Regions from separate parts of the Bradyrhizobium sp. CCGUVB1N3 genome, predicted to be linked through region 1. Evidence: predicted binding sites of a transcription regulator. Region 1 holds the regulator's gene; each other region holds the start of a gene.
The links. The regulator PhoB, encoded in region 1, activates phosphate uptake and scavenging genes when phosphate is short. The targets are predictions, from matches to a motif close to TGTCATNNANCTGTCAT.
Positions count from the first base shown of each region.

Region 1 (7,396 bases):
CCGCGAGGCGTCGTAGCGGGCATAGGCGCGCAGGCGGTCGGGCGCATTGAAGTCGACCACCAGGAACGACACCGGGCCGTCGGTCTGGGCCTGGAGGATGAAGCGGCCCTCGAATTTCAGCGCCGAGCCAAGCAGCGTCGTCAGCACGATCGCCTCGCCGAGTAGCTTGCCGACCGGCGCGGGGTAATCGTGCTTGGTGAGGACCTCGTCGAGCGCAGGCCCGAGCCGGGTCAAGCGCCCGCGCACGTCGAGCGCATCGACCTCGAAAGGCAGCACCGCATCGTCGACGGGAACGGAAGACGGCGCGCGAACCGGGCTTTCGGGCCCGGCTTTGATGTCAGGGGATTGGGAGACCATGGCGCTCTATCTGGGGTCGGAGGAGATGAAATGGAAGGGGCGCGGGGCAACGCAGCCCGGACGCTGTTTTGATCGCAAACGATACAGCAAATTCGGCGTCGTCCTGGCTTTCGCCAGGACGACGCTTCGGATCTACGCCACCGCGTCGAATTACTTCACCGCGTCAAAGCACCAAGCCAAGATACCCTTCTGCGCGTGCAGGCGGTTTTCGGCCTCGTCGAACACGACGGACTGGGGACCATCGATCACCTCATCGGTGACCTCCTCGCCGCGATGGGCGGGCAGGCAGTGCATGAACAGCGCATCGGGCTTGGCCAGCGACATCAGCTTGGCGTTGACCTGATAGGGCTTGAGCACGTTGTGGCGATGCTCGCCTTCCTTGTCGCCCATCGAGACCCAGGTGTCGGTGACGACGCAATCGGCGCCGCGCACCGCGGCTTCCGGATCGGTGCCGAGCATGATCGGGGCGCCCGTCGCCTTGACCCAGTCGCGCATCGCCTTCTTCGGCGCGAGCTCCGGCGGGGTCGCGACGTTGAGGTTGAACTTGAAGCGTTCGGCGGCATGCGCCCAGGAGGCGAGAACGTTGTTGTCGTCGCCGGTCCAGGCCACCGTCTTGCCCTCGATCGACCCGCGATGCTCCTCATACGTCATGAGGTCGGCCATCACCTGGCAGGGATGCGAACGCCGCGTCAGGCCGTTGATGACAGGCACGGTCGCGTTGGCCGCGAGTTCGAGCAGCGCATCGTGATTGAGGATGCGGATCATGATGGCATCGACATAGCGCGACAGCACGCGCGCGGTGTCGGCGATGGTCTCGCCGCGGCCGAGCTGCATCTCCGCACCGGTGAGCATGATGGGCTCACCGCCGAGCTGGCGCATGGCGACATCGAACGACACCCGCGTCCGCGTCGACGGACGCTCGAAGATCATCGCCAGCGTCTTGCCCTCGAGCGGCCTGACCGGCTGATGCGCCTTCTGCTTCGCCTTCATGGCGGAGGAAGCGGCGAGCATGCTCTTGAGCTCCGACAGCGGCAGCTCGTTGATGTCCAGGAAGTGCTTGGGCGTCTTGCTCATCAGCTTGCCGCCGGCGTCTTGAGAGTGGATTCAATCGCCGTGCAGGCACGCTCGAGCCGCGCGACGCCCTCCTCGATCTCCGCCTCGGTGACGATCAAAGGCGGCAGGAAGCGCACGACGTTGTCGCCGGCGCCAACGGTGAGCAGCTTTTCGTTGCGCAACGCCGTGGCGAGATCGCCCGAGGGCACCACGGCCTTGAGGCCGATCAAAAGCCCCTCGCCGCGCACCTCGCTGACGACATCAGGATGGCGGTCGATCACGGAGGCGAGCTTCTGCTTGAGCAACAGCGACATTTTCTGCACGTGATCGAAGAAGCCGGGCTTGAGCATGACGTCGAGCACGGCGTTCGCCGCGGACACGGCGAGCGGATTGCCGCCGAAGGTCGAGCCGTGCGAGCCGGGCGTCATGCCGGAGGCGGCCTCGGCGGTCGCAAGGCACGCGCCGATCGGAAAGCCGCCGCCGAGCGCTTTCGCAAGCGACATCACGTCGGGGGTCACGCCGAGGCGGCGATGTGCAAAGAGTTCGCCGGTGCGGCCCATGCCGGTCTGCACCTCGTCGAAGGCGAGCAACAGGCCATGCTCGTCACAGAGCTGGCGCAGCGCGCGATAGAAGGCGGGAGGAGCCGAGCGCACGCCGCCCTCGCCCTGGATCGGCTCGATCAGGATGCCGGCAGTCTGCGGGCCGATCGCCTTCTTGACGGCTTCGAGGTCGCCATGCGGCACCTGGTCAAAGCCGTCGAGCGGCGGGCCGAAACCTTCGAGATATTTCGCCGAGCCGGTCGCCGCGAGCGTTGCAAGCGTGCGGCCGTGGAAAGCGCCCTCGAAGGTGATCATGCGGTAGCGCTCGGGATGGCCCTTGGAGGCGTGATAGCGGCGCACCACCTTGATCACGCATTCCATCGCCTCGGCGCCGGAATTGCAGAAGAACACGAAGTCCGCAAAGCTCTCGTTGCAGAGCCTGACTGCGAGCTTCTCGCCATCCGGGCTCTGGAACAGGTTCGACATGTGCCAGAGCTTCGTCGCCTGCTCCTGCAGAGCCTTGACCAGATGCGGATGTGCGTGACCGAGCGCATTCACGGCGACGCCCGAGGTGAAATCGAGATAGCGCTCGCCATTGGTTGAGACCAGCCAGCAGCCTTCGCCGCGCTCGAAGCCGAGCTCGGCCCTGGCGAAAACGGGAAGCAGATGCGTCGCGGCGCTCTTGGTCATGGCGGTCACTTGGATGTTGGGGCCGGCTGAGGCTGCGTTGCGCAGCGCATCATTGACCTGCCCGGAAAACGAAACGTGCCGCCTTTTAAGGGCGGCACGTGTCACTATTTTATGCCTGGAAAAACCGCTGTCAATGCCGCCAGAAGGCCCCTGCAAGCCGCGCGGCCCGTAGTCTTGCGGTGGCAATTTTGAGTTCTTTTAGCGACGGAACATGTGGACGCTGGGCCGCAGACTCTTGCGCGGGAGTCACGCCATATTGTAGCGTTTCCCCCGTCAGATACGACATCTCGTGCAGCAGTTCTGATCCTCTTAGTCCTCATGTACCGGCGTAACGTTCAGGTGCGTTTTCGCGCCCGGCGAGCCTTAAGGGATTCTGGCAGCACGGGTTTTTCGAGGCTTAGACATCGCCACGCGGCCCCAAGGATTGGCAGGCGCGCGGCGAGGGGAAGGGTGCAATGACGGTTTTGACCTGGTCCGACGATCGCGTCGAGCAATTGAAAAAGCTCTGGGAAGCCGGGCTTTCGGCCAGCCAGATCGCTGCCGAGCTCGGAAATGTGACGCGCAACGCCGTAATCGGCAAGGTGCACCGGCTGGGCCTGTCCGGCCGCGCCAAGACCCCGTCCTCGGCGGCTCCGCGGCCGCGCAAGGCGCGCCCGGCGCAGCACATGATGCGGGTGAGCCGCCCGATCTCGCGCGGCAACACCGCCCTCGCCCAGGCCTTCGAGGTCGAGGTCGAGCCCGATCCGATCACCTATGACAACGTCGTTCCGATGAGCCAGCGCCTGTCGCTGCTCGAGCTCAACGAAGCGACCTGCCATTGGCCGGTCGGCGATCCCTCGAGCCCGGATTTCTTCTTCTGCGGCGGCAAGTCGCTCTCGGGCCTGCCCTACTGCGCGCAGCATTCGCGCGTCGCCTACCAACCGGCCGCCGACCGCCGCCGCGCTCCGGCCAAGCCCGGCACGCGCTGAGTTCGGCCACAAACGACAACGTCCCGGCGCAAGGCCGGGACGTTTGATCGAGAGACGTCAGCGCGCCATCCGGCGCGCTTTTTTACGTCTGCTCCGCCTTCGCAAACCGATCATCCAGCGCGTAGCCGGCGCCGCGGACGGTGCGGATCGGATCCTGCTCGCGGCCGAGATTGAGCAGCTTGCGCAGGCGGCCGATGTGGACATCGACGGTGCGCTCGTCGATATAGATGTCGCGGCCCCAGACGCTGTCGAGCAGCTGCTCGCGCGAGAACACGCGGCCCGGATGCTCCAGGAAGAACTCCAAGAGGCGATATTCGGTCGGGCCAAGGTCGATCGGCCGTCCGGAGCGCGCGACGCGGCGTTTTTCACGATCCAGCTCGATGTCGCCGTAGGCAAGTATGGTCGCAAGCCGCTCGGGGCTCGCACGCCTGAGCAGGCCTTTCACGCGCGCGAGCAACTCGGGCACCGAGAACGGCTTGACGATGTAGTCGTCGGCGCCGGTGGCAAGCCCGCGCACCCGCTCGCTCTCCTCACCGCGCGCCGTGAGCATGATGATCGGCAACCCCTTGGTCTCGGGCCTTGCGCGAAGCCTGCGGCACAGCTCGATGCCGGACAGGCCCGGCAGCATCCAGTCGAGCACGATCAGGTCGGGGATGTGCTCCTTGAGGCGGGTGTCGGCGTCGTCGCCGCGCATCACCGTCTCGACATCGTAGCCGTCGCCTTCGAGGTTGTAGCGCAACAGCTCGGTCAGCGCTTCCTCGTCCTCAACAACCAAAATGCGTGCGCCCATGGCGTCGTCGCTCCTTAAGTGTTCGGCACGGTCGTGGCGAAGGTCGTCATGTCGCCCTTCGGACGCTTGTCCGCGATGGCCTGACCTTCGATCATGTAGAAGACGGTCTCGGCGATATTGGTCGCATGATCGCCGATCCGCTCGATGTTCTTGGCGCAGAACATCAAATGGATGCAGAACGAGATGTTGCGCGGATCCTCCATCATGTAGGTGAGGAGCTCGCGGAACAGCGAGGTACAGATCGCGTCGACCTCCTCGTCGCCTTTCCAGACCATCATCGCCGCCGGCAGGTCATGCGCGGCATAGGCGTCCAGCACCGACTTGACCTGCTGCTGCACGAGGTCGGTCATGTGCTCCAGGCCGCGGAACAGCTTGAGCGGATGGAAATCGGTCTCGAGCGCGGCAACGCGCTTGCCCATGTTCTTGGCGAGGTCGCCGATCCGCTCCAGATCGGTCGCAACGCGCATGGCGCCGACGATTTCGCGCAGGTCGACCGCCATCGGCTGGCGACGTGCGATCGTGAGCACGGCGCGCTCCTCGATCTTTTTCTGGAGCGCGTCGATTTCGGCGTCGGTTGCCACCACGCGCTGGCCGAGCGCGACGTCACGGCGGATCAGCGCATCGACGGAATCGACGATCATGCGCTCGGCAAGGCCGCCCATCTCCGCGACGAGCCGCGTGAGCTCCTGGAGGTCGGTGTCGAAGGCCTTTGCGGTATGTTCAGAAGCCATTTCCTGTCTCCTCAGCCGAAGCGGCCGGTGATGTAGTCCTGTGTGCGCCGGTCGCTGGGCGACGTGAAGATCTTGCTGGTCTCGTCGAACTCGATCAGCTCGCCGAGATACATGAAGGCGGTCTTGTCGGAGACGCGCGCCGCCTGCTGCATGTTATGGGTGACGATCGCGATCGTGTAGTCCTCGGCGAGCTCCTGGATCAGCTCCTCGACCTTGGCGGTCGAGATCGGATCGAGCGCCGAGCAGGGCTCGTCGAACAGGATCACCTCGGGACGCACCGCCACGGTGCGGGCGATGCAGAGGCGCTGCTGCTGGCCGCCGGAAAGCGACAGGCCCGACGCGTTGAGCTTGTCCTTGACCTCGTTCCACAGCGCGCCGCCGCGCAGCGCCTTCTCGACCCGGTCGTCCATCTCGGACTTCGAGATCTTCTCATAGAGGCGGATGCCGAAGGCGATGTTCTCGTAGATCGTCATCGGGAACGGCGTCGGCTTCTGGAACACCATCCCGACCCGGGCCCGCAGCAGGTTGAGGTCGAGCCTGGGGTCGAGGATGTTGGTCTGGTCGAGCATGAGCTGACCGGTGGCGCGCTGGCCCGGATAGAGGTCGTACATCCGGTTGAAGATGCGCAGCAGGGTCGACTTGCCGCAGCCGGACGGGCCGATGAACGCCGTGACACGGTTGGTGCCGAGCGTCAGGTTGATGTTCTTCAGCGCGTGGTGCTCGCCGTAATAGAAGTTGAGGTTGCGCACCGTCACCTTGGCCGGAGCCTCGGGCAGTGTCGGCGACGCCTGACGCCCGGTGGAACTTACGGAAACGGACAGATCGCTCATTTTGCAGTCCTCTCGGCGCCAAGAATGCGCGCGCCAATGTTCAGGGCAAGCACGGTCAGGGTGATCAGAAGCGCCCCGCTCCAGGCCAGTTGCTTCCAGTAGGCGTAGGGGCTCTGCACGAAATTGTTGATGGTGACCGGCAGGTTCGCCATCGTCTTGTTCAGGCTGAGGCTGAAGAACTGGTTCGACAGCGCGGTGAACAGCAGCGGCGCGGTCTCGCCGGCGACGCGAGCGGTCGCCAGCAGCACACCGGTGATGAGGCCGGAGCGCGCCGCGCGGTAGGCGATCCGCTTGATCACCAGCGAGCGCGGCAGGCCCAGCGCGGAAGCCGCCTCGCGCAGCGCGTTCGGCACCAGCAGAAGCATGTCCTCAGTCGTGCGCAGCACCACCGGGATCACGATGACGGCGAGTGCGAGAGAGCCTGCGATCGCCGAGAAGCCGCGCATCGGCACCACCACCGCGCCATAGATGAACAGGCCGATGATGATCGAGGGTGCCGACAAGAGGATGTCGTTGATGAAGCGGATCACCGAGGTCAGCTTGTCGTTGCGGCCGTACTCGGCGAGATAGGTGCCGGCGAACAGGCCGAGCGGCGCGCCGATGCCGACGCCGATCACCGTCATGATGATCGAACCGATGATCGCGTTGCGCAGGCCGCCTTCGGTCGAGCCCGGAGGGGGCGTGTCCGCGGCGAAGAGCTCCAGATTCAGACCGGCCACGCCGTTGTAGAGCAGCGTCATCAGGATCAGCGCCAGCCAGGTGACGCCGAAGGCCGCGGCGGCGATGCAGAGACCGCGGACGACGATGTCCTTGCGGCGGCGGCGTGCGTAAATCGGGTTCATGTTATTTCCCCGCCTTCTTTTCCAGACGGAGCAGCATCAGCCGTGCGCCCGCGAGCACGAAGAACGTCAGCACGAACAGCAGGAGGCCGAGCAGGATCAGGCCGGACTGGTGCAGGCCGTCGCTTTCGGCGAACTCGCTCGCGATCGCCGCCGAGATCGTGGTGCCCGGCGCGAAGATCGAGGACGAGATCCGGAAGGAGTTGCCGATGATGAAGGTCACCGCCATGGTCTCGCCGAGCGCGCGGCCCAGCGCCAGCATGACGCCGCCGATGATGCCGACGCGCGTATAGGGGATCACCACGCTGCGGACGACTTCCCAGGTGGTGCAGCCGACGCCGTAGGCGGCTTCCTTCAGGACCGGCGGCACGGTCTTGAACACGTCGACCGAGATCGAGGTGATGAAGGGCAGCACCATGATCGCCAGGATCAGCGCAGCGTTGAACAGGCTGAGATAGGACGGCGGGCCGGCGAAGATCGCACCCAGCACGGGAACGCCGTCGAACAGCTTGATCATGAAGGGCTGGAAGGTGTTGGCCAGGAACGGACCCAGCACGAAGAAGCCCCACATGCCGTAGATGATCGAGGGAATGCCGGCG
Region 1 is NZ_JANADR010000001.1:6,805,021-6,812,416, reverse strand. It holds gene NLM33_RS32410 (Hsp33 family molecular chaperone) at 1-357, opposite strand, end outside; gene argF (ornithine carbamoyltransferase) at 508-1,431, opposite strand; gene NLM33_RS32400 (aspartate aminotransferase family protein) at 1,431-2,639, opposite strand; gene NLM33_RS32395 (GcrA family cell cycle regulator) at 3,095-3,607, shown strand; gene phoB (phosphate regulon transcriptional regulator PhoB) at 3,690-4,397, opposite strand; gene phoU (phosphate signaling complex protein PhoU) at 4,412-5,128, opposite strand; gene pstB (phosphate ABC transporter ATP-binding protein PstB) at 5,140-5,958, opposite strand; gene pstA (phosphate ABC transporter permease PstA) at 5,955-6,800, opposite strand; gene pstC (phosphate ABC transporter permease subunit PstC) at 6,802-7,396, opposite strand, start outside.

Region 2 (7,396 bases), 1.2 Mb from region 1:
AGGTCTCGGCCGGCTATGTCAGCTACGCGCTGCTGCGCTTCGAGATCAATGTCCGTGAATCCTCGGTGATGGGTTTCGTCGGCGCCGGTGGCATCGGCCAGGAGCTCGTGGTCGCGATCCGAAAATTCTATTACTCCGACGTCAGCGCGATCCTGCTGATGATCGTGCTCACGATCTTCGTCATCGACATCACGACCGGCTGGTTGCGCGCGCGGCTGTTCGGCAGGGATGCACGGTCATGAGGGAGTTCGAGAAGCCCGACACCGCGGCGCTGCGGACAAAATATCCCGATGCCTTCGAACGGCCGGCGGCGGCGCGTCTCGCCACGCCCGCCATGATCGTGGCCGCGCTCGCCGTGTTCATCTTCGGCCTGAACGATCTCGGCTTTGAGCCGGCAAGGTTCATCGCGGGCCTCAAGCAGCTCGGCTGGATCACCATGATGATGATTCCGCCCGATCCCGGAACGTCGCTGCCGCTTTATCTGAAGGCGCTGGGGGAGACACTGTCGATCGCGCTGCTCGGCACCACGCTCGCCGCAACGCTGGCGCTGCCGGTCTCCCTGCTCGCCGCGCGCAATATCGTGCCGCCGAACATCATCCGCTTTCCGGTGCGGCGCTTCCTCGACTCGATCCGCGGCGTCGACACGCTGATCTGGGCGCTGGTCTGGATCAACGTGGTCGGGCTCGGCCCGTTTGCCGGCGTGCTCGCGATCATGGTCTCGGACTTCGGCGCGCTCGGAAAGCTGTTTTCGGAGGCGATCGAGGCCGCCGACAAGAAGCAGGTCGAGGGCATCAGGGCATCAGGCGGCAATGCCCTGCACGAGATCCGCTTCGGCCTGATGCCGCAGGTGCTGCCGGTCATTGCCGGCCAGGTGCTCTATTTCATCGAATCGAACACGCGCTCGGCCAGCATCATCGGCATCGTCGGTGCCGGCGGCATCGGCCTTCAGCTCGCCGAGCAGATCCGCGTGCTGGAATGGCAGAGGGTCTCGTTCCTCGTGCTGATGATCCTGGTCGCAGTCGCCGCGATCGACTTCATCTCCGGCAAGCTGCGCTTCGCCATCATCGGCCGGCGGGCGGTGGCATAGAGCGCTTCTCTCGCAGGGTGGGCAAAGCAAAGCGTGCCGACCATTTCTGCCGAGACCTCGGAGATATGGTGGGCACGGCGCAAGTGCGCCTTTGCCCACCCTACGATTCGATCAAGAATTCCACCCGCTACGATTCCACCAAAAACTCCACCCGCTCTGCGGCGAAGCGCGAGCGCTTCGTCACCAGCGGCTTGCCATCGGGATCGAGGTCGGTCGAATCGACCACCAGGATCGGACGCCCCAGCGCGAGGTCGAGCCGCGCGGCGTCTGTTGCATCGACAATGCCGGCCGTGATCCGGGTCGAGCCGCGGCGGTAGTCCCGGACGCCGTAATGCGCGAGCAGTTTCGTCATCGAGCGCGTGGCGGCGAAGACCGTGCCCGCATCTGGATAGAGTTCGGCTGACAGCCATGACGTCGAGACGCAGATCGGCGTGCGGTCGGCAAAGCGCACAGATTCGATCCGGACCAGCCGCGCGCCGGTCTTCACGCCGAGTTCCCGTGCGAGCTCCCGGCTCGCCACGTCCTCCGACGCCTCGATCAGCTGCCCGCGTGGCTCGCGGCCGCCGGCGCCGACGATCTCCGAGAAGCGCGTGCGCGAGCGCAAGGGATAGGCAAGCTTCTGCGCCTCGACATAGGTGCCGCTGCCGCGCTCGGCGCGCACCAGGCCGCGCTCGGCGAGTGCCGCCAGCGCGCGCCGCACCGTATGGCGGTTCACGCGATAGGTCTCGGCGATCTCCATCTCGCCCGGCAGCTTTTCGCCGGCGGCAAAGCGGCCGTCGGCGATGCCGCGCTCGATGCCGTCGGCGACCAGGCGCCACAGCGCGACGCCGGAGGAGGCGGTGTCCTGAAGGCTCATGTCGCGGGGAAGCCCATCTCCAAAATCACACGATTGTCACGAAACAGTCATGGCGCTTCATTATCAAGTTGTCTATTATCATAGACAACTTGAATTCGGCAAGCCTGGTGACCGACGTGACCCCGCAAGACAGCCTCAAGACCCGGCGCAAGGCGGCAATGGCCGTGCTGGTGCATGCGGATGCAGATGCTATCGCCGGCCGACTTCGCGCCATCGCGTTGCCGCGGCATGACGATCTGCGTGTAGCCGAGAACGGCCTCGTGATGCTGCGCGGCCGCGTCGGCGGCGATGGCGCGCCGTTCAATCTTGGGGAGGCCACGGTGTCGCGCGCCGCGGTGCGACTTGCGGGCGGCGAGGTCGGCTTCGGCTATACGCTCGGTCGCGACGGTGAGAAGGCGAGGCTGATCGCGCTCTGCGACGCGCTGGTGCAATCCGAAGAATTTGCAGGCGCCGTCGAGCGGGAGGTCGTTGCGCCCTTGCGCGCGGACCTGCTTGCGCGGCAGGCGCAGCGCGCCGCGCAAGCCGCGGCAACGAAGGTTGATTTCTACACCATGGTGCGCGGTGAGGGGTGAGGCCATGACCACGATTGCGGAGCTGCCACCGGGTTTCGCCGACAAGGTGTTGTCGGCGCAATCGACCTTTCGCTCGGTCATGGACGCGATGGCGCGGCCGGGCTCGGTGCAGCGGATCGTGCCGGCGGCGGGCACGCCCGGTCCCATGATGCGGGGCACGGCGGCGATCGCGCTGACGCTGTTCGACCACGATACGCCGCTCTGGCTCGATGCGCGGATGTCGGAGAGCTCCGACGTCCTGAAATGGCTGAAATTCCACACCGGCGCGCCGGTGATCCAGGATCCTTCCGTCGCGAGCTTTGCGCTGATCGCCGATGGTGCCGCGCTTCCTTCGCTCGAGCGCTTTGCGCTTGGCAGCAACGAATATCCGGATCGCGCTACCACATTGGTCCTGCAAGTGGAGAGCCTCAATGCAGGGCGCGCATTCGAGCTCCGTGGCCCTGGTATCGACGGCGTGACGATCCTTCACGCGTCTGTCAGGCCAACCGACCTGTTCGAGCGCCTGCGCATCAACGAGGCGCTGTTTCCGCGCGGCATCGACGTGGTGCTGGTCGCCGATGACGCCGTGGTTGCGATCCCGCGCACCACGCGCGTCGTGAACAAGGGAAGCCAGTAGCATGTATGTCGCAGTCAAAGGTGGCGAACGCGCCATCGAGAACGCCCATCGCCTGCTGGCGCACGCGCGGCGCGGCGACCACAGCGTGCCCGAAATTGCGCTCGACCAGATTTCCGAGCAGCTTGGCCTCGCCGTCGATCGCGTCATGAGCGAAGGCTCGCTCTATGACCGCGAGCTCGCGGCGCTCGCCATCAAGCAGGCGCGCGGCGACTTGATCGAGGCGATCTTCCTGGTCCGCGCCTTCCGCGCCACGCTGCCGCGCTTCGGCGCAAGCGAGCCGGTCGATACCGGAGCGATGCGGGTGCGGCGACGGGTGTCGTCGACCTTCAAGGACATTCCGGGTGGGCAGATCCTCGGGCCGACCTTCGACTACACCCATCGCCTGCTCGATCCGGGTCTTGCCGAAGGTTTCGTGCCGGATGAGCCGGCGACAGCCGAAGCCTCGCCCGCGGCCACGCCGCGCGTGACCGATATTCTGGGCCGCGACGGCTTGATCGAGGCGTCACCGCAAGCAGAAGATGGCGTGCCGGTTGGCGATCTCACGCGCGAGCCGCTGAACTTTCCAGCCGACCGCGACCTGCGCCTGCAAAATCTCGCGCGCGGCGACGAAGGCTTTCTGCTGGCGATGGGGTACTCGACCCAGCGCGGCTATGGCCGCAACCATCCTTTCGCCGGCGAGATCCGCTTCGGCGAGGTCGAGGTCGAGTTCTTCGCCGAGGACGTCGGCTTCGCCGTGCCGCTCGGCGCGATCGAGCTGACCGAATGCCAGATGGTCAACCAGTTCAAGGGCTCGGCCACGGAAGCGCCGTGCTTCACCCGCGGCTATGGCCTCGCCTTCGGCCAGAGCGAGCGCAAGACCATGTCGATGGCGCTGGTCGATCGCGCGCTTCGCGCGCGCGAGCTCGGCGAGGAGGTGCTCGCACCGGCGCAGGACGAAGAATTCGTGATGTCGCATTCGGACAACGTCCAGGCGACCGGCTTCGTCGAGCATCTGAAGCTGCCGCACTATGTCGACTTCCAGTCCGAGCTTGGCCTGCTGCGCAAGCTGCGTCAGGAATTTTCCGAGGCCAATGAAGCCGAGCCGATGAAGGAGGCCGCGGAATGAACGCGCCCGCCTACAATTTTGCGTATCTCGACGAGCAGACCAAGCGGATGATCCGCCGCGCGATCCTGAAGGCGATCGCGATTCCCGGCTATCAGGTGCCGTTTGCGAGCCGCGAAATGCCGATGCCCTATGGCTGGGGCACAGGCGGTGTGCAGGTGACCGCGGCGATCCTCGGGCCCAGCGACGTACTCAAGGTGATCGACCAGGGCTCCGACGACACCACGAATGCGATCTCGATCCGGAAATTCTTCGCCAAGACCGCGGGCGTCGCCACCACGACCGCGACGGAAGAGGCGAGCGTGATCCAGACCCGCCACCGCATTCCCGAGACGGCGCTGAAGGCAAACCAGGTGCTGGTCTATCAGGTGCCGATCCCGGAGCCGCTGCGTTATCTCGAGCCGCGCGAGACCGAGACGCGGCGCATGCATGCGCTCGCCGAATACGGCCTCATGCACGTCAAGCTCTACGAGGACATCGCGCGCTTCGGCCACATCGCGACCGCCTACGCATATCCCGTGAAGGTGAACGCGCGCTATGTGATGGACCCGTCGCCGACGCCGAAATTCGACAATCCCAAGATGGACAATTGCCCGGCGCTGCAGCTTTTTGGCGCCGGCCGTGAGAAGCGCATCTATGCGATTCCGCCCTACACGCAGGTGGTGTCGCTCGATTTCGAGGACCATCCGTTCGAGCCCTACCGCTTCAACGCGCCCTGCGCGCTGTGCGGGGCCGAGAATTCCTATCTCGACGAGATCGTCACCGACGACAAGGGCGGGCGCATGTTCGTGTGCTCCGACACCGATTTCTGCGAGGAACGTCAGACGGCTGGTCACCACGGCAGCCTGAGCGCCGCACCGTACAAGGAGAAGGCGCATGGTTGAGCACCTGCTCGAGAACGATCAGCCGCTGCTGGTTGCGGAGTCGCTGAGCAAATCCTACGGCAGGATCGCCGCCTGCCGCGACGTCTCCTTTGCGCTTTATCCGGGCGAGGTGCTGGCGATCGTCGGCGAATCCGGCTCCGGCAAGTCGACGCTGCTCCAGCTCCTGTCAGGTCAGCTTGCCGCCAGCGGCGGCAGCGTGTCCTACCGGATGCGCGACGGCGTTACGCGCGATCTCGCAATGCTCGGCGAAGCCGAGCGCCGTTTCCTGTTCCGTACCGATTGGGGCTTCGTGCATCAGGATCCTGCGCAGGGGCTGCGCATGGCGGTCTCGGCCGGTGCCAATGTCGGCGAGCGGTTGATGGCGGTGGGGTGGAATCACTACGGCCGCATCCGCGATACCGCATCCGATTGGCTCACGCGCGTCGAGATCGACGTCGCGCGGATCGATGACGCGCCGCGCACCTATTCCGGCGGCATGCGCCAGCGCCTCCAGATCGCCCGCAATCTCGTGACCGAGCCGCGTCTCGTCTTCATGGATGAGCCGACCGGCGGCCTCGATGTCTCCGTGCAGGCGCGCCTGCTCGACCTCTTGCGCAACCTGGTTGCCGAACTGCATCTGGCCGTCATCATCGTCACCCACGATCTCGCGGTCGCGCGGCTGCTGTCGCATCGCGTGATGGTGATGAAGGGCGGCCGCGTCATCGAGACCGGCCTGACCGACCAGGTGCTCGACGACCCGCGCGAGCCCTATACTCAGCTCCTCGTCTCCTCGATCCTACCGCCATGAGCCGCCCGATGACCGCCATGATCGACGTCGCCGACGCGCAAAAGACCTTTACGATGCACCTTCAGGGTGGCGTCGAGCTGCCCGTCGTGCGAGGCGTGACGTTCCGCGTCAATCCCGGCGAGTGCGTCGTGCTGTCCGGCCCGTCCGGTGCGGGCAAATCGTCGATCCTGAAAATGATCTTCGGCAATTATCGCTGCGACGGCGGCCGCATCGGCATCCGCCATCGCGGTAGCCTGATCGATCTTGCCAGCGCCGAGCCGCGGCAGATCCTCAACGTCCGCCGCGACACGATCGGCTATGTCAGCCAGTTCCTGCGCGCTGTGCCGCGTGTTGCGACCATCGACGTCGTCGCCGAGCCGCTGATCGCAAGCGGCGTGGCGCGACCCGAGGCGCAACAGCGCGCGGGCGCACTGCTGCATCGCCTCAATATCCCCGAGCGCCTCTGGCAGCTCCCGCCCGCGACTTTCTCGGGCGGCGAGCAGCAGCGCGTCAACATCGCGCGCGGCTTCATTCCGGAGCTGCCGATCCTGCTGCTCGACGAGCCGACCGCTTCGCTCGACGCCGCCAACCGAGCCGTCGTCGTCGAGCTGATCGCGGAGAAAAAACACAAGGGCACAGCCATGGTCGCCATCGTCCATGACGACGAGATCCGCCATCGGATCGCCGACCGCATCGTCGACGTCACCAGTTTTGCCGCTGCGGCCTGAAGGACCTGGAAATGAACGTGAAGCCGAATGAAACCGTGATCGCCAACGCCAGGATCGTACTGGCCGACAGCGTGATCGAGCGGGGCTGGATCGCTCTTGCAAAGGGTTGTATCGCCGAGATCGGTGAGGGCACGGCGCCCGCAGGCGCCGAGGACGCCGGCGGCGATCTGATCACGCCGGGCCTGATCGAGCTGCACACCGATCATCTTGAAGCTCACTACGTGCCGCGTCCAAAGGTGTTCTGGGATCCCGTCGCCGCCGTCATCTCCTATGACGGGCAGCTTGCGACATCAGGCATCACCACGGTGCTGGACTCGCTGCGGGTCTGGCGCGAGGACGGCGCGGAGGAGGTCGACGGCCGTGCGGGCACGCTGGCGACTGCCATCTCCATAGCGCGCGAGCACAATCTCTTGCGTGCCGATCACTTCCTGCATCTGCGCTGCGAAATCCCGATGCCGAGCGTGGTCGAGGAGGCCAGGGAGCTCATCGGCCGTCCCGACGTGCGGCTGATGTCGCTGATGGATCACACGCCCGGCCAGCGCCAGTTCCGCGACGAGGTCAAGCTGCGCGACTATTATCGCGGCAAGGGCGGAGGCATGACTGACGCCCAGCTCGATGAGCTCTTTGCCAGGCGCTTCACGTACCAGCAGACCTATGCCGCGAACAACATGCGCGAGATCGTGGCGCTGGCGCAGGACTACAGGATTCCGCTCGCAAGCCATGACGACACCACCGAGGAGAACGTCACCGACGCGATCCGCGACGGCGTCGCAGTGGCGGAATTC
Region 2 is NZ_JANADR010000001.1:5,631,862-5,639,257, reverse strand. It holds gene phnE (phosphonate ABC transporter, permease protein PhnE) at 1-242, shown strand, start outside; gene phnE (phosphonate ABC transporter, permease protein PhnE) at 239-1,087, shown strand; gene phnF (phosphonate metabolism transcriptional regulator PhnF) at 1,215-1,943, opposite strand; gene phnG (phosphonate C-P lyase system protein PhnG) at 2,102-2,515, shown strand; gene phnH (phosphonate C-P lyase system protein PhnH) at 2,520-3,131, shown strand; gene NLM33_RS26895 (carbon-phosphorus lyase complex subunit PhnI) at 3,133-4,236, shown strand; gene NLM33_RS26890 (alpha-D-ribose 1-methylphosphonate 5-phosphate C-P-lyase PhnJ) at 4,233-5,117, shown strand; gene phnK (phosphonate C-P lyase system protein PhnK) at 5,110-5,904, shown strand; gene phnL (phosphonate C-P lyase system protein PhnL) at 5,913-6,611, shown strand; gene NLM33_RS26875 (alpha-D-ribose 1-methylphosphonate 5-triphosphate diphosphatase) at 6,623-7,396, shown strand, end outside.
Region 2: phnF (phosphonate metabolism transcriptional regulator PhnF) is a predicted target of PhoB. The motif match lies at 1,978-1,994, and genes of this name have one in related genera.

Region 3 (7,396 bases), 2.6 Mb from region 1:
GCCCAGCGCCGAGACGCACGCGCCCACGATCATGGTCCTGAAAGCTCCGATGCGCTCGGAAACGCGCGGCGCCAGCAAATTCACCGGCAGCACCGCGCCCATCATCGGGACGAAGGCAAGCCCGGTCCACCAGGCCGACAGCCCGTTGACCTCCTGGAAGTAGAGGCTGAGCACGAAGATCAGGCCGTAGATCGCGACATTCACGAGCAGGCCCACGACCGAGGTCAGCGCGAACAAGCGGTTGCCAAACAGCGACAGCGGCAGCATCGGCTGCGCCGTGCGCTGCTCGCGCCAGACGAACAGCACGGCCAGCACAGCGGCCGCGACGAAGGCTGCGATCACGGCAGGATGCCTCCAGCCGATCGCGCCGCCTTCGATGATCGCACCGGCGAGCGCGCCCAGTGCTCCGATCGCCGCGCACTGGCCGGCCAGATCGATCTCGCGCGCACGCGAACGCGTGGTCTCGTCGGTGTAGCGCCAGGTCAGCCAGAGGCCGACAAGCCCGATCGGCAGGTTGACCAGGAAGATCGTCCGCCAGCCGATCAGCGTGATCAGGCCGCCGCCGACGAACGGCCCTGCGGTCAAGGCGAGGCTGGCGCCTGCGGCCCAGACCGCGACGGCGCGGCCGCGCTGCTTCTCGTCCGGATAAGCGTGGTTGAGCAGCGCCAGCGAATTCGGCACCAGGATCGCCGCCGCCAATCCCTGGATCAGCCGCGCGCCGATCAAGACGCTGGCGTTCGGCGACAGCGCGCAGGCGAGCGAGGCCGCCGTGAAGAGGGCGAAACCCGCCATGAACACGCGCTTGGCGCCGATGCGATCGCCGAGCGCGCCCGCGGTCAGGATGAAGGCGGCAAAGGCGATGGTATAGGCGCTCACCACCCATTGCAGTTCGGCCACCCCGCCGCCAAGCGCGGTGCCCATCGCATGCAGCGCGGTGTTGACGATGGTGACGTCCAGCTGCACCACGCCGTAGCCGAGGCTCATCGCGGCGAGCGTCAGCGAGGTGGCAAGGCGCGAACGCTGTGCGTTTCCCGAGGACGGGTAGTCGATATTGGTATTGGCGATATTGGTCCGCATGCTGCCATCCCGATTGCAGCCCATGCGAAGACTACACCCTCGGCCTCACATCATGATTCGATAGTGAACGAATGATGATTGCAGCGCTGTCACGAAAGCGCCGCGCGTTGCGCGCGGCGCTCCCTCGAGCGAGGTGGGGCCTAGCTCGCCGCGCGCAGGTTCACCTTGGTCTCGGCGATCGAGGTCAGCTTCCTGTCAGTCGCCTTCTCTTCCTCGAGCGTCTTGGCGAGCACCGCCGCGCAGTCGTTGCGGCCGAGCTGCTTGGCCCAGGCGATCAGACTGCCGTAGCGGACGATCTCGTAGTGCTCGGCGGCCTGCGCGGCGTTGATGAGGGCCGCATCGAGCACCGCCTTGTCGGCGACCTCGCCGGCGGTGTCGTTGGCTTCCTTGATGATGCCGTCGATCGCCGGGCAATCGATCGCCTTCACCTCGACGCCATGCATCTTGAACACCTCTTCCAGCCGCTTCACGTGTTGCTTGGTTTCATCCAGGTGCGTCAAAAAGCCCTGCTTCAACTGCGGATCGGTCGCCTTATTTGCCATTTTCGGCAGCGCCTTGGTGAGCTGCCGCTCGGCGTAATAGATGTCCTGCAATTGATGCACGAACAGGTCGTTCATGGTCTTGATGTCCTTGGTGAACAGTCCCATCATTTCAATCCTTGCACTTCGGGAACAGAGCGGCGCCTGCCTGCGTGCAGGCCGCTATCGCGCCATGTTCGGCTGCTGATGCGGCGCTAACCGACACGCATGAGGGACGTTCCGACAGGATCGAAAACCTTGCGCTGGAACAAGGCGAACCGCGCCGCGGTTTGGCAAAATGCGGGCAATGATACGGCAATGCCGCGACTCGTAATCCTTAACGCGCGGCAATGTGTAGGACGTATGACAAAAAGGGCTGTCCCAGCGCAGAACCTTCCGTTGTCAAGGGCTGCACAAACCGCTGTTTTTGCCTTAAGGAACTAGGATATGCCTTGCGATCGGTGCCAACCTTCGGGCTACGATCGCACTCGATCGGCTCCCAGCTCGATTGGGTAGGCTTTATGGTTAAGTGTGCCCCGCCGGGAGGATGAATGCAGGACGTGCTGCCCGCGCTGAAACGCGGCTTCAAGAGATGGATCGGCTGGCGTCGGCTCGGCATTGCCGCGAGCGTCATGATCATCGCCTTCGCGATCACCACGCTGGTGCGCACCCTCAAGGGCATCGACACCGGCGTCATCCTGACCGCGATAACCGAGATTCCCCGCGGCAATATCGGCCTTGCGGCGCTCTGCGTCTTCTTCGCCTTCTGTACGCTGACCTTCTACGACTTCTTCGCACTGCGAACGATCGGCAAGAAACACGTCCCCTACCGCATCGCAGCGCTGTCCAGCTTCACCTCCTATTCGATCGGCCACAACATCGGCGCGACCGTCTTCACCGGTGGGGCGATCCGCTTCCGGATCTATTCGGATTATGGGCTGAACGCGATCGACGTCGCAAAGATCTGCTTCCTCTCCGGCCTCACCTTCTGGCTCGGTAACATCTTCGTGCTCTCGATCGGCATGGCGATCCATCCCGATGCCGCCTCTGCCATGGATCAGCTCCCCTCGGCGATCAACCGCCTGATCGCCCTCGGCGGCCTTGCCTCGATCGCCGCCTATCTGGTCTGGCTGTCGATGGGCGAGAAGCGCCGCGAGCTCGGCCAGAAGGGCTGGAAGGTGGTGCTGCCGTCGGCGCCGCTGACGCTCGTGCAGATCCTGATCGGCGTGGTCGACCTCGGCTTCTGCGCCCTGGCCATGTACCTCCTGGTGCCGTCCACCCCGCCGATCGATTTCATGTCGCTGGCTGTGGTGTTCATCCTGGCGACGCTGCTGGGCTTTGCCAGCCACGCCCCCGGCAGCATCGGCGTGTTCGACGCCGCCATGCTGGTAGCGCTCCCCGAATTCGGCCGCGAGCAGCTCCTGGCGACTCTCCTGGTGTTCCGCATCCTCTATTTCATGATCCCGTTCGGCCTCGCCATCTCCATCATGGGAGCGCGCGAGCTCTGGATGAACGTCGTGGAGCCGTGGCAGGAACGCCGGCGGCTGGCGGAGGCCTGCGCACAGGCCAACCTGCCCAAGCAGGTGACGCAGATGGAGCGCGAACGGTCGCTGCGACAGGCCAGCAAGCGCTAAGCCGCTGGACGGCGGCAAAACCCTGCGGCAAGAGCTAAACCGGTCAGACAGACGTCGAGGGCGGGCGAGGAAGCCTCTCTTATTTCCGCCTCAACTTTGACGTTGAAAGCGCGGGCCATGATCCGAACCGACCTCCGCACCTTCCTCGCCGGCGCCCTGCTTGTCGGGGTATTCGGCGCTCTGCCGCCTGAACGCGCTGCCGCGCAGGATGGCAGCTTGCAGATCACCTGGGAGGTGCGCAACCGCTTCCGCCTGTTCCGCGAGGAGCGCGACTTCCTGCTCCATGTCGAGAACGCTCGCAACCGCAGCATCCTGGCCACCGAGCAGTCGCTGGAGATGCAGAGCGAGGGCCGCGGCTGGGCCCGCAACATGGTCAACCGCCTCTGCATTGACCTTCAGGGCCGGGTCAACCAGCCCTGCACCCGCGACAACGTGAAAGAGAACTATATCACGCCAGTCGACCACCCGGTCACCGTGCGCCTGACCGGCGCCGTGCCGGTCGGAGCCGTCTGCGCCTGGTCGTTCGATGACGGCGACGGGCCGCAGGCCTCGACCTTCGACTGCGCCGAGCCGGTGAACCTGCGCGTCCGCTATGGCAGGCAGACGGTGGCGACCGTCGACGTCTCCTCCGGCTCCGACCCGACCCAACGCATCCAGACCGAGATCCAGGTCCGCGACATCTTCGTTGCGGGTCTTGGCGACAGCATCGCCTCCGGCGAAGGCAATCCGGACCGCCCCATCGCGCTGTCCGACGACGGTTTCTGCTTCCGCTCCTATCTCGGCACTGCCGGCGGACAGTACTACCGGCCAAGCCGCGCCGGCTTCAAGGGCGGACGGGCCTGCGAGGCGCCGGACACGCTCGCCAACTGGCAGCGCTATGGCGCGCTCTGGTTCAATGCCGCCTGCCATCGCTCGCTCTACAGCTACCAGAGCCGCACCGCGCTCGCGCTCGCGGTGCGTTATCCCCACATCGCCGTGACCTATCTGCCGCTCGCCTGCACCGGCGCGAGCATCAGCGATGGACTGCTCGGCTCGCAGCGCGCGCGCGAATGCCCGCCCGGCAAGAGCGGCACCTGCCAGACCAGCGTCAATGCGCAAGTGGCCGAGCTGCGCGAGGCGCTCACTGCCGCCAAGAAACGCCAGTCGGACCGCAAGCTCGACCTCGTGCTGCTCTCGATCGGCGCCAACGACGTCTATTTCTCCGGCCTCGTCGCCGACGTGATCGTGGACACCGCGACCGAACGCGCGCTGTTCACGCGCTCCGGGGTGATGGCTGGCGTCGACGATTCACGCGATGCGCTTGCGCGCGAGCTGCCTAGGAATTTCGTCAAGCTGCGCGAGGCGCTGAAGCCGTTGGTCGACGGCGATCTTTCGCATGTCGTCTATGTCTCCTACGCCAATCCGGCGCTCGCAGACGGTGGCGTGCCCTGTCGCGGCGGCCGCGCCGGCTTCGACATCCATCCCGCCTTCAACGCCGATCCGCAACGCCTCGCCCGCGTCTCGACCTATGTCGACACCGAATTCCTGCCGCAGCTCAAGGGGCTCGCGACCTGCACGCAAGGCGCGCTGTGCCGTGATCCCGAATCCGACCGCATGACCTTCGTCGATACGCATCAGGGTCTGTTCGCCGACCACGGTTTCTGTGCGCATGCCGGCTCCGACCCCGAATTCGACCGCGCCTGCTTTGCCGAGAATGGCCAGAGCTTCAACTCCGACATCGTCACCGCCGCGAGCCAGCCGATGCTGTGCGGCCGCGGCGCCTCCGAATATCGCGCCTACCTGCCGCGCGCCCGCTGGATCCGCGACGCCAATGACAGCTATTTCGCCGCGATGACCTATCCGCAAGGATTGCCCGCCGCGAGCCAGCCGAACGACATTCACGACGCCGCATGGGGCGTGCTTTCCGCCGTCTATGGCGGCGCCGTGCACCCATCCGCCGAAGGCCACGCCGCGATGGCTGACGCGGCCTTGCCGGCCGCAAGCACCGTTCTTGGACTGGATGCCGTACCGCCCGGCTTCACCCGCGGCCTGCTGGCGCCGCTGCTGCCAGGCGTACGCCAGTAGGCTCCACTCACGAGGTCGGGCCCGACCACCGTCACCGCCACTGCTTCTCTTCCGCCGTCCAGGCCGAGCCGGGCAGCCGTCCTTCCTTGCTGAAGGCGGACAGCACGTTGTCCAGAAGCCGCGAGACGTTGTTGTCGAAATTGTTGTAGGGCAGCGACTGGCTGAAGGCGATCGAGCCGGTCGAGAACACCGCGCCGTTGTTCGGCGCCGTGAAGTAGACCATGTCAGCCCTCACCCGGTAGTCATGCGAGCCCGACAGCCCGGGATAGGGATAGAGGATCTCCTCGACCACGGTCTGGTAGTTGTCGCTGTGGCCGCCGGAGGAGGCGACGATCAGCGTGTGCGGCGGCGTGCCCAGTGCGCGGTCGTAGCGATCGATCTCGAGCCCGCCAGCCGCGCCGTGGGCAAGGCCGAAATCACCGACGATCTCGCCCTCGATCCCGTCGAACATCCAGGCTGCGCGGCGATGCCAGCTATCCGGCATGCGCCGGAACGGCCGCGCCGAGTCGAAGCCTTCCGAGATGAAGCCGATGCCGAACACCTTTTGCGGCGGCCGGCCGAGATCCTTCCAGAGCCCGCTCTTCTGGCCGGTGGTCGCCAGATAATATTCGCCCGGCCGCGCCTGCCATGCCCGCATGCCCGAATTCAGCTTGCGGACCTCGATGCACCAGGGATCGTCCTTGTGATAGCCGATGTTCCAGTAATAGCCGTTGCCGCCGAGATAGACGAAACGGCCGCCGTCGGCGATGTAGTCCTCGATCGCGTTGAGGATCGGTTCGGAGACATATTCCGGGTGCGTGCCGCTGAGCACCACGCGATAGGGATCGAGCAGCGCCTTGCCCTCGCGATGGAGATCCTCTTCCGTGACGACATCGTAGGCATAGCCCTTGTGCTCGAGCCAGGCGATGATCGAGAGGTCGGCCGGAAACTGCCAGGTGACGCCCATCGACGACATCCGCGCCTTCGGCCGCATGTTCAGGATCGGGCGCCGATAGGTGCTGTAGCAGACTCCCTGCCCGTCGCCGTGATGGTCGTAGAGCGAGAGCCCGAACTCCTGGGTCTCGTAGAGCTCGATGTCGATCTGCGACACGATCGGCGATTGTCCCGCGAGCGGCTGCATGATCTCGGCGTCGAAGCTCAAATGCTCGTTGGCATAGGCGAGATAGCTGCCGGTCGGCACCAGGAACACGATCGGCGCGGTCGGCCGCTGCGGCCGGACGAAGAACACGATGTACTCCTCGCGCAGGCCCTTGCCGTCGCCGACGCGCAGCCGGAACGCGTAGGCGCCGCTGCGCAGCGGCGGGATCCTGAAGCGTTTCGTCAGCTCCCAATTGCAGTCGATGATCGCATCGTCGTGGAATTCGACGCCGCCATATTGCTGCGGCGCCAGCCGGTAGCAGTCGTCCCAGCCGTTCCAGTTGAAGCCGGTCTGGCCGCGCACCGGGCGGTTATAGCCCTCGGCATGTAGCGTATAGGGGCCGGTATCTACTACGCGGTCGCCGATGCCCTTGTCGGTGTAGCCGACCGTCGTGTCCCAGAATGCCACCTGTCCGCTCGCGGGCGCCATGCCTGTGCGGCAGAACTGATCAAGCTCCTCGCGCGTCAGAACGCGGTCGAACACCGCGGGGCGGTCGAGCTTGCCATTGAGGCACTGGGTGACGAAACGTCCGCGCAGCGTATGGAAGTCCTGTGCTCCCGCCAGGATGAAGGGAACGTCGGGCGGATTGACCGGCCGGAAGCGCAGCGTCTCGCGCACATGGGAGCGGAAGTCGACATTGGCGACCTTGCTCAAGAGGCTGTTGTAGCGGTTGGAGACGCCTTCCTGGTAGAGCGTCGCGACGCCCGTCGTGGCGTCGAAGGTCGCGGCGACAAAGTACCAGTTGCTTTTGAGCAGCGGCACCTCGCCGTCGAGATAGTCGACCTCGCTGCCGTCGCCATAGCCGAATTCGAGCAGCCCGTCGGGATTGAGCCACAAGCCATAACCGCGATTGCCGAAGGCGTCCCAGCGGCCCATCAGGCATTGCCGTTTGCCGCCACCGGGGCTGTTCGGATAGACGAAGGTTGCGAGCGTGAAGCTGCCGTTGAGCGCCAGGCGCTGATCGG
Region 3 is NZ_JANADR010000001.1:9,417,269-9,424,664, reverse strand. It holds gene NLM33_RS44405 (MFS transporter) at 1-1,077, opposite strand, end outside; gene NLM33_RS44400 (ferritin-like domain-containing protein) at 1,218-1,724, opposite strand; gene NLM33_RS44395 (YbhN family protein) at 2,147-3,229, shown strand; gene NLM33_RS44390 (hypothetical protein) at 3,347-5,293, shown strand; gene NLM33_RS44385 (LamG domain-containing protein) at 5,325-7,396, opposite strand, start outside.
Region 3: NLM33_RS44395 (YbhN family protein) is a predicted target of PhoB. The motif match lies at 1,948-1,964, and genes of this name have one in related genera.

Region 4 (7,396 bases), 1.2 Mb from region 1:
CGTTCAGCGCCGCCAGCTGCTGCTCGGGAAGGATCGAAACCGCAATGGTCATGGGGTCAACGGACAAGGCTCGACATAGAAAAGAAGCCGGGTCAATTGACCCGGCTCCAGGTGCGTCGTCCCGTTCGATCAGGACGCCTTCTTACGCAGATTGTCGACGAATTTGATCAGCTCGATCGTCTTGTTGTAGTCGTCGGTGGTGATCGGCTCCCAGGGCTTGTTCTTGCCGTCGGAAAGCTTCTTGAACGCCTCGGGATCCTTCTGCGCCGCCTCCAGGAAGGCCTTTTTGATGGCGGCCTTCATGTCATCCGGCAGATCGCTGAGATAGGCGTACGGCGAGTTGATGATGAGGTCGGACTTCACGACGATGCGGAAGTCTTCCTTCTTCATCACCGTGCCGTCGGCCGACTTCACCATACCCTTGTTGAGCATGCGGGTCAGGTTGGAATCATCATCGGCGTTCCACCAGTTGGCGGCGACGTCGACTGTGCCCTGCGCGAGCGCCAGAACGGCGTTCTCATGGCTGCCAGTGAAGACCACCTTGGAAAAATAGGCGTCGGGATCGATGCTCATCTGGTTCAGCTTGAAGCGAGGCATGTTGTTGCCGGAGGTCGAGTTCGGATCGACCAGGCCGAGATTCTTGCCCTTGAGGTCTTCGATCTTCTGGTATGGCGACTTCGCCAGCACGTAAAACACGGAATAATAGCCCTTCGAGCCGTCGGAGTTGACGTCGATGGCGAAGGCGTCGGTCTTCACGCCGGTGAGGCGGGCACGCGCGAAGGACGCCGGACCGTAATAGCCGATATGGATATTGCCGGCGCGCTGGCCCTCGATGAGGGCAGCGTAATCATTGGCAACACGCAGCGTGACCTTGATGCCGAGCTCCTTGGACAGATAGCTGACGAAGGGGGCGTAGCGCTCGGAAGTGCCCGAGCCGTTCTCGATCGGAATCGCGGCGAAGGTGATCTCCGGATATTTCGCTTTCCAGTCCTCGGCGGAAGCGGAAGCGGAGAAGGCCAGCGCGGCGGCGCCGGCAAGGACGATGCGACGAGTGATCATGATACCCTCTTGATCAGTTGAACGCGATGACTGGTAGCGACTTAGGCGGCGGCAGCGGTGCCGAGCGCCGGAACACCTTCGGGCGTGGGCAGCGGCAGGCCGCCCATGACTTCACTGGCTTCGAGATCGTAGAGCTCGCGCGCGACGTGCTCGGTGAGCGCTGACGGCGCGCCGTCGAACACCACGCGGCCCGCCGCCATGCCGATCAGGCGATCGCAATAGCTGCGCGCCAGATCGAGCGAATGCAGGTTGCAGATCACGGTGATGCCGAAATGCTTGTTGATGCGCAGCAGCGCATCCATCACGATCTTGGTGTTGCGCGGGTCGAGCGAGGCGATCGGCTCGTCGGCGAGGATCAGATCAGGCTGCTGAACGAGTGCGCGGGCGATCGCAACGCGCTGCTGCTGGCCGCCGGAGAGCTGGTCGGCGCGCTGGGCGGCGAGCGAGGCCATGTCGAACTGCTCCAGCGCCGACATCGCCAGCGCCTTGTCCTCTTCGGGCCAGGCCTGCGTGAGCGAGCGCCAGGCCGGCATCGCGGCAAGGCGCCCCATCAGCACATTGGTGAGCACATCGAGCCGGCCGACGAGATTGAATTGCTGGAAGATCATCGCGGCACGGGCGCGCCATTGCCGCAGCTCCTTGCCGCGCAACGCGGTGACGTCGATGCCGTCGAACAGGATGCGCCCCTCTGTTGGCGTCGCCAGACGGTTGATGGTCCGCAGCAAGGTCGACTTGCCGGCGCCGGAACGGCCGATGACGCCGACGAATCCGCCAGGGGCGATTTCAAACGAAGCACCGTCCACCGCGGCTTTTGTGCCGAAGCGGCACGTCAGACCTTCAACCACCAGCATGCAGGGCTCCCAACTCGCTGGGCCCAACCGCTAACGCTGCCGCTTTACATTTGTGTGACAAGGGCGCGGCGGTGCGGCGATGCTACGCACGCATCCCCTGTCATCTCTACGTCATGACATCGTCATCGAGCCGCTCGAAGACGAACGCTCCTCCCTGTCAACGGACGCACCATGGTCGCCAAAGCGCTTTCGGTCCAACCGACCATCGATCCCACCGCCAAGCTGCACGAGATCAAGCTCGGCGCCTATTGCGAGGTCGGCGCGCGCACGATCCTGCACGAGGTGACGATGGGCGACTATTCCTACGTCGTGAACGATTCGCAGATCACTTACACGACGATCGGCAAATTCTGCTCGATCGCGGCGATGACGCGCATCAATCCCGGCAACCACCCGATGCACCGCGCCAGCCAGGCGCATTTCACCTATCGCGCCAGTGCCTATTTTCCAGGCGAGAGCGACGAGGCCGAGTTCTTCGACTGGCGGCGCCAGCATCATGTCCATATCGGCCATGACGTCTGGATCGGACATGGCGCGATCGTACTACCGGGCCGCAATATCGGCACCGGCGCCGTGGTGGCCGCGGGCGCCGTCGTCACCAAGGACGTGCCCGCCTACACCATCGTCGCCGGCAATCCGGCCCGTCCGGTCCGGCGGCGCTTCTCCGACGAGATCGCCGGCCGGCTGGCAAAGCTCGCCTGGTGGGACTGGGATCACGAAAGCTTGCGCGAGGCCTTGCCTGATTTCCGCAAGCTTGGGATTGAAGATTTCCTCGCGAAGTACGAAGCACGGGCCATTGCCAACCATTTGTCTCCCAGCAAGCGAAGCATCCCCGCGTGACCGAAATCTTCCTTGAAGGCGGCCGGGCCCTGATCGGCTCGGAGATCGTCGAGACCTCCCTCGTGGTTTCCGGACAGGATATTGGGGAGATCGATCGCGGGCGCGGTCGTGCGTCGCTTGCGATCGATGCTGGTGATCTTTTGGTCCTGCCGGGCATCGTCGACCTGCATGGCGACGCCTTCGAACGGCAGATGATGCCGCGCCCGGGCGTCGATTTCCCGATCGACGTGGCGCTCGCCGACAGCGACCGGCAGGCCGTCAGCAACGGCATCACCACCGTCTTCCATGGCACGACCTGGTCGTGGGAGCCGGGCCTGCGCTCTGGCGACAATGCGCGACGCCTGCTGGAAGCGATCGAGCGGCTGCGCCCGCAATTTGCTGCCGACACCCGCTTCCATCTGCGGCACGAGACCTACAATCTCGATGCGGAGGACGAGATCGGCCAGTGGCTCGCCGAAGGACGCATCGATCTGTTCGCCTTCAACGATCACATGGCTGCGACCATCCGCGATCTGGCGAAGCCGCACAAGCGCGGCCGCTTGGTTGACCGCACCGGACTGTCCGACACGGCCTTTGAAGAGCTGGTCGGTCGTGTCGCCGCTCGCGCAGCGGACGTCCCGGCGACGACTGCGCGGCTTGCTGCGGCGGCCCGCGCCGCCGAGGTGCGGATGCTCTCGCATGACGATTCGACGCCGGCGATGCGCAAGGCCTATCGTGACATGGGTGCCACGATCGCCGAGTTTCCGGTCAATGAAGAGACGGCGCGCGCGGCGGCAGACGCAGGCGACGCCATCATCTACGGCGCGCCGAACGTGGTGCGTGGCGGCAGCCACACCGGCTGGACCAGGGCGTCCGACATGATCAACAAAGGGCTCTGCTCGGTGCTGGCCTCGGACTATTACTATCCGGCGCAACTGCTCGCCGCCTTCCGGCTCGTGGCCGACGACGTGCTTCCGCTGGCAGAAGCCTGGAAGCTGATCTCGGAAGCGCCGGCAGAAGCCGCAGGCCTGTCCGATCGCGGTGTGATCGCGGAGGGACGGCGCGCCGACATCCTGCTGATCGACGACACCGTGCCGCTGCGGCCGCGGGTGGTCGCGGTGATTGCCGCGGGCAGGCTGGTACATTTCACCGACGCAGCGCGCCTGCACGGTTCGGCCGCAGCGCGCGAAGCTGTCGTCGCCGCCTGAACCGGCTATACGAGAGGCGATGACAGGTTTTCCCCGCTACGCGATCTACTATGCCGCCGATGCCGACAGCACGCTGTCGCGCTTCGGCGCCGAGCTGCTTGGCTATGATGCCCATAGCGGCCGTGAGTTGCCTTTCCCCGCAGAGGCGCTGCACTTGGCGGCCGATTGGCACGACATCACGGCCGATCCCCGCAAATACGGTTTTCACGGCACGCTGAAGGCGCCGATGGCGCTCGCGGGCGGCAAGACCGAGGCCGAGCTGGTTGCGGCGTGCACAGCGTTTGCCGAAAAGCCGCGGCCGATCCCCGTGATTCGTCCGGTCGTCGATTCCATCAGTGGCTTCATCGCGGCAATCCCTGCCGAGCCCGTCAGCGAACTGATACGGCTCGCCGCCGATTGCGTGCGCGATTTCGACGCGTTCCGCGCGCCATTGGCGGCGAAGGATCGCGCAAGGCGCAACCCGGAAAAGCTGACCGAGCGGCAGCGCGACTATCTCGACGACTGGGGTTACCCCTACGTCATGGAAGAATTCCGTTTCCACATGACGCTCACGGGCCGGCTCGATGCGGAACGCCGCGGGCCGATCATCGAGATGTTGCGGAGGCGGTTTGCCAGCCTGGAGCTCGAAACGCTGGCGATCGACCGCATCGCCCTTTTTCGCCAGGAAGACGCAGCGGCACGCTTCCACGTCATCGGCGAGTGGCCGTTGGCGAGATAGGTTGATGGGCACTGCCGGTCCCGTCATCCTGAGGTGCGAGCACAGCGAGCCTCGAAGGATGAACGGCCGGGCTGCAACCGGGCCGTCGCCCTTCGAGGCCTCCGCTACGCTCCGGCACCTCAGGGTGACGGAGTTTTCGCTCCGCCTCATCGCCAGTCCGCGAGGTTGAACGCGAGCGCGGCGGCGCCGACCAGGACGAGACTCGCGGCCCAGACCGCATCCAGATTGAACCAGCTTCGCGATACGAACTTGAGACCGAGATAGCGGTAGACCAGCCACGCAAGGCAACCGCCCGCCGCGACCATGGCGATGACATGCATGAGCGAAACCAGCACCGCCATTGCGAGATTCGCCGTGACGAGAGCGCCGGCGGCCTGGTGGACCGCGTCGAGGTCAGCGGCCTGGCACAGCCCGAGATAGATCGGCACCAGCATCAACGCGGCGCCGTGGGCGATCGCAACCGCAAACGACCACAGCGCCAACTGCGTTGGCGGTATCCGCGCCAGCGCCCGCGGATGGCGCCGATCGATGAGACGGTAGGCGCCAAAGCCGATCACCAGCAGGCTCGCACCGAGCTGAATCGGACGCTGCCATTCGGCCAGCGCCAGCAACAGCGCGAACGGCAGCAACACCAGGAACGTCGCCAGCAGATGGCCAGCCGACAGAGCACCGAGCGCGCCAAACAGCGCGCGCGGACTTCGTTCCATGAGCCCAGCCGAAACCGCGAGCGGCCATCCCATTCCCGGATTGATGCCATGATAAATGCCGCTCGCAAGGAGCGCGAGCCAGAGCCAGGCAAGTGTCCGGCTCGCCTCTCCCCAATCTAGGCCGACGGATAGCAAAAGGAATCCGTCGAACAGTCGCCACCCTCAAGCCTGACCTGATGGGCCCGGTATCCTTCGGGGAAGCTGACGAAATAGTCGCTGGCGAGCTCGAGGCCGCCGTTGCGACCGACATTGGCCATCACTTCGACGCCGGGAACGCCATCGGGATAGAACTGGTCGTCCCAGGTCGAGTAGAGCGAGTTGGTCCAGTACACCCGCTTGCCGTCGCGGCTGATCTCGACCATCTGCGGGCCACCCGCATAAGCCTTGCCGTTCGGATGCGGCGCGCGGCGCACGATGCCTCCCGTGTACACCGAGCCGGCAAGCTTGGGTTTCCGGGGATTACTGACGTCATACTGGCGCATCTCGCCGGTGCCCCAGCAGGAGACATAGAGGAATCTGTCATCCATCGACAGATCGATGTCGGTCACCAGTGGAGGCACCGCGCCGAACCCCTGCAAGAGCGGCGGCAGCTTTTCCTTGGCTGCAGGCTCCGGCGGGATCGTCGCCGTCTTTTCGGCGTGGAATTTTCCGCCCTCGCGCCACCAGGTCCAGATCGAGGCTTCCAAATTGGTGGTGTCGACCACCACGCCGACGAAGCCGTATTCGCGAACCGGATCGTGCGCGGGCCGCACCTCCAGCGCCATCTGATGGTTGGCACCGAGGTCTATGGTTTGAACATTGCGCCGGGCCCGGAGATCCCAGAAATGGAGCCGGTGGCCATATTTGTTCGACAGCAGATCTTCGGGAACGATGCCGTTCTCGAACTGCGGCGGCAGCGCCCATTCGCTCGTCACCATGTAGTCGCGCGGCAGATTCCACCAGAAGTCATAGTGCAGCGTCTGCGGACCGCGATCGATCTCCCAGCGGCCGAGCACCTCGAACGTCTCGCAATCCATGATGAAGACGCCGGGCGGCCCGCTCGTGCCATCCTTGCCGCCGCCGCCGAGCGTGCTGACATAAATGCCGTCCGGCCCGCAGTGGATGGTGTGCGGCCGCGAGTAGCCGGTTTTCTTGAAGACTTCCTCCGGCTCGATGATCTTGTGAATCTTCGCTTTGGTCGGATCGGGCTTGGTGTCGATGATGTAGATGCGCGATGAACGCAGGCCGGGAATAATGAGATAGCGCCGCTCGATGAAGGCGTGCCCGGCGAGCGGAGACAGTGCCGAGGAGCAGGCATTCCAGCCGAAATGATGAAACTCGTCGCCCTTGTTCGGCATCGTCACGGTATGGACGATCCGACTGTAGGTCGGCGATCCCGGCTTGGCGTCGATGACCGCAAGTGCGTCGGGCTTTGAGAAATCCGGGCTGAGCAGCAACGTGTAGGCGAAGTTTTCGGGCGGCGCTTCCATCGCGAGTTTTGGCGATGCGTGGAAGGTCGGATCTGGCCGCATTGTCATGGCACTGCCTCCCTGTTTGCGTCGACTTGCGCCAACCTGGCCCGGGATAACGGCATAATGAAGTGCTGACGCGCGATGTCTCGAGGTGCTCCGCAGGCTTGGTTGGCCCGGGAACATTACGTCATCGCGCCACCGCGCGAAACCGGCCGAAGCGCGCCAATTCGACGCTTCGCCTAGATGGACAGTTGGCTAGACGTCTGGATCGCGCTCTCCTTTGGAGTCGTCCTGGCGAAAGCCAGGACCCATTACCCCAGGGAGTTGTTGTGGCAGAAGGCGCTGGCCACGGCTGCCCGCACAACTGCTTCCTCGGGTAATGGGTCCTGGATCAGCGCTCGCTACGCTCGCTTGTCCAGGACGACGACCGGAGGATGAACCGCGTTACTTCCCCCAGCGCAGCGCCAGCGCGTCGCGTTCCCTGGCGAGCTCGAGCAGGCCCGCGCGCGTGGCCGGGTGCAGCGGTTGCAGGGGGTGGCGCACGGCGTCGGACTTGATCACGCCGCCGGCCTGCATCATCGCC
Region 4 is NZ_JANADR010000001.1:5,639,849-5,647,244, forward strand. It holds gene phnE (phosphonate ABC transporter, permease protein PhnE) at 1-52, opposite strand, end outside; gene phnD (phosphonate ABC transporter substrate-binding protein) at 130-1,059, opposite strand; gene phnC (phosphonate ABC transporter ATP-binding protein) at 1,101-1,910, opposite strand; gene NLM33_RS26935 (DapH/DapD/GlmU-related protein) at 2,082-2,750, shown strand; gene NLM33_RS26940 (alpha-D-ribose 1-methylphosphonate 5-triphosphate diphosphatase) at 2,747-3,937, shown strand; gene NLM33_RS26945 (DUF1045 domain-containing protein) at 3,957-4,655, shown strand; gene NLM33_RS26950 (hypothetical protein) at 4,802-5,395, opposite strand; gene NLM33_RS26955 (selenium-binding family protein) at 5,479-6,879, opposite strand; gene NLM33_RS26960 (dihydrodipicolinate synthase family protein) at 7,258-7,396, opposite strand, start outside.
Region 4: phnC (phosphonate ABC transporter ATP-binding protein) is a predicted target of PhoB. The motif match lies at 2,020-2,036, and genes of this name have one in related genera.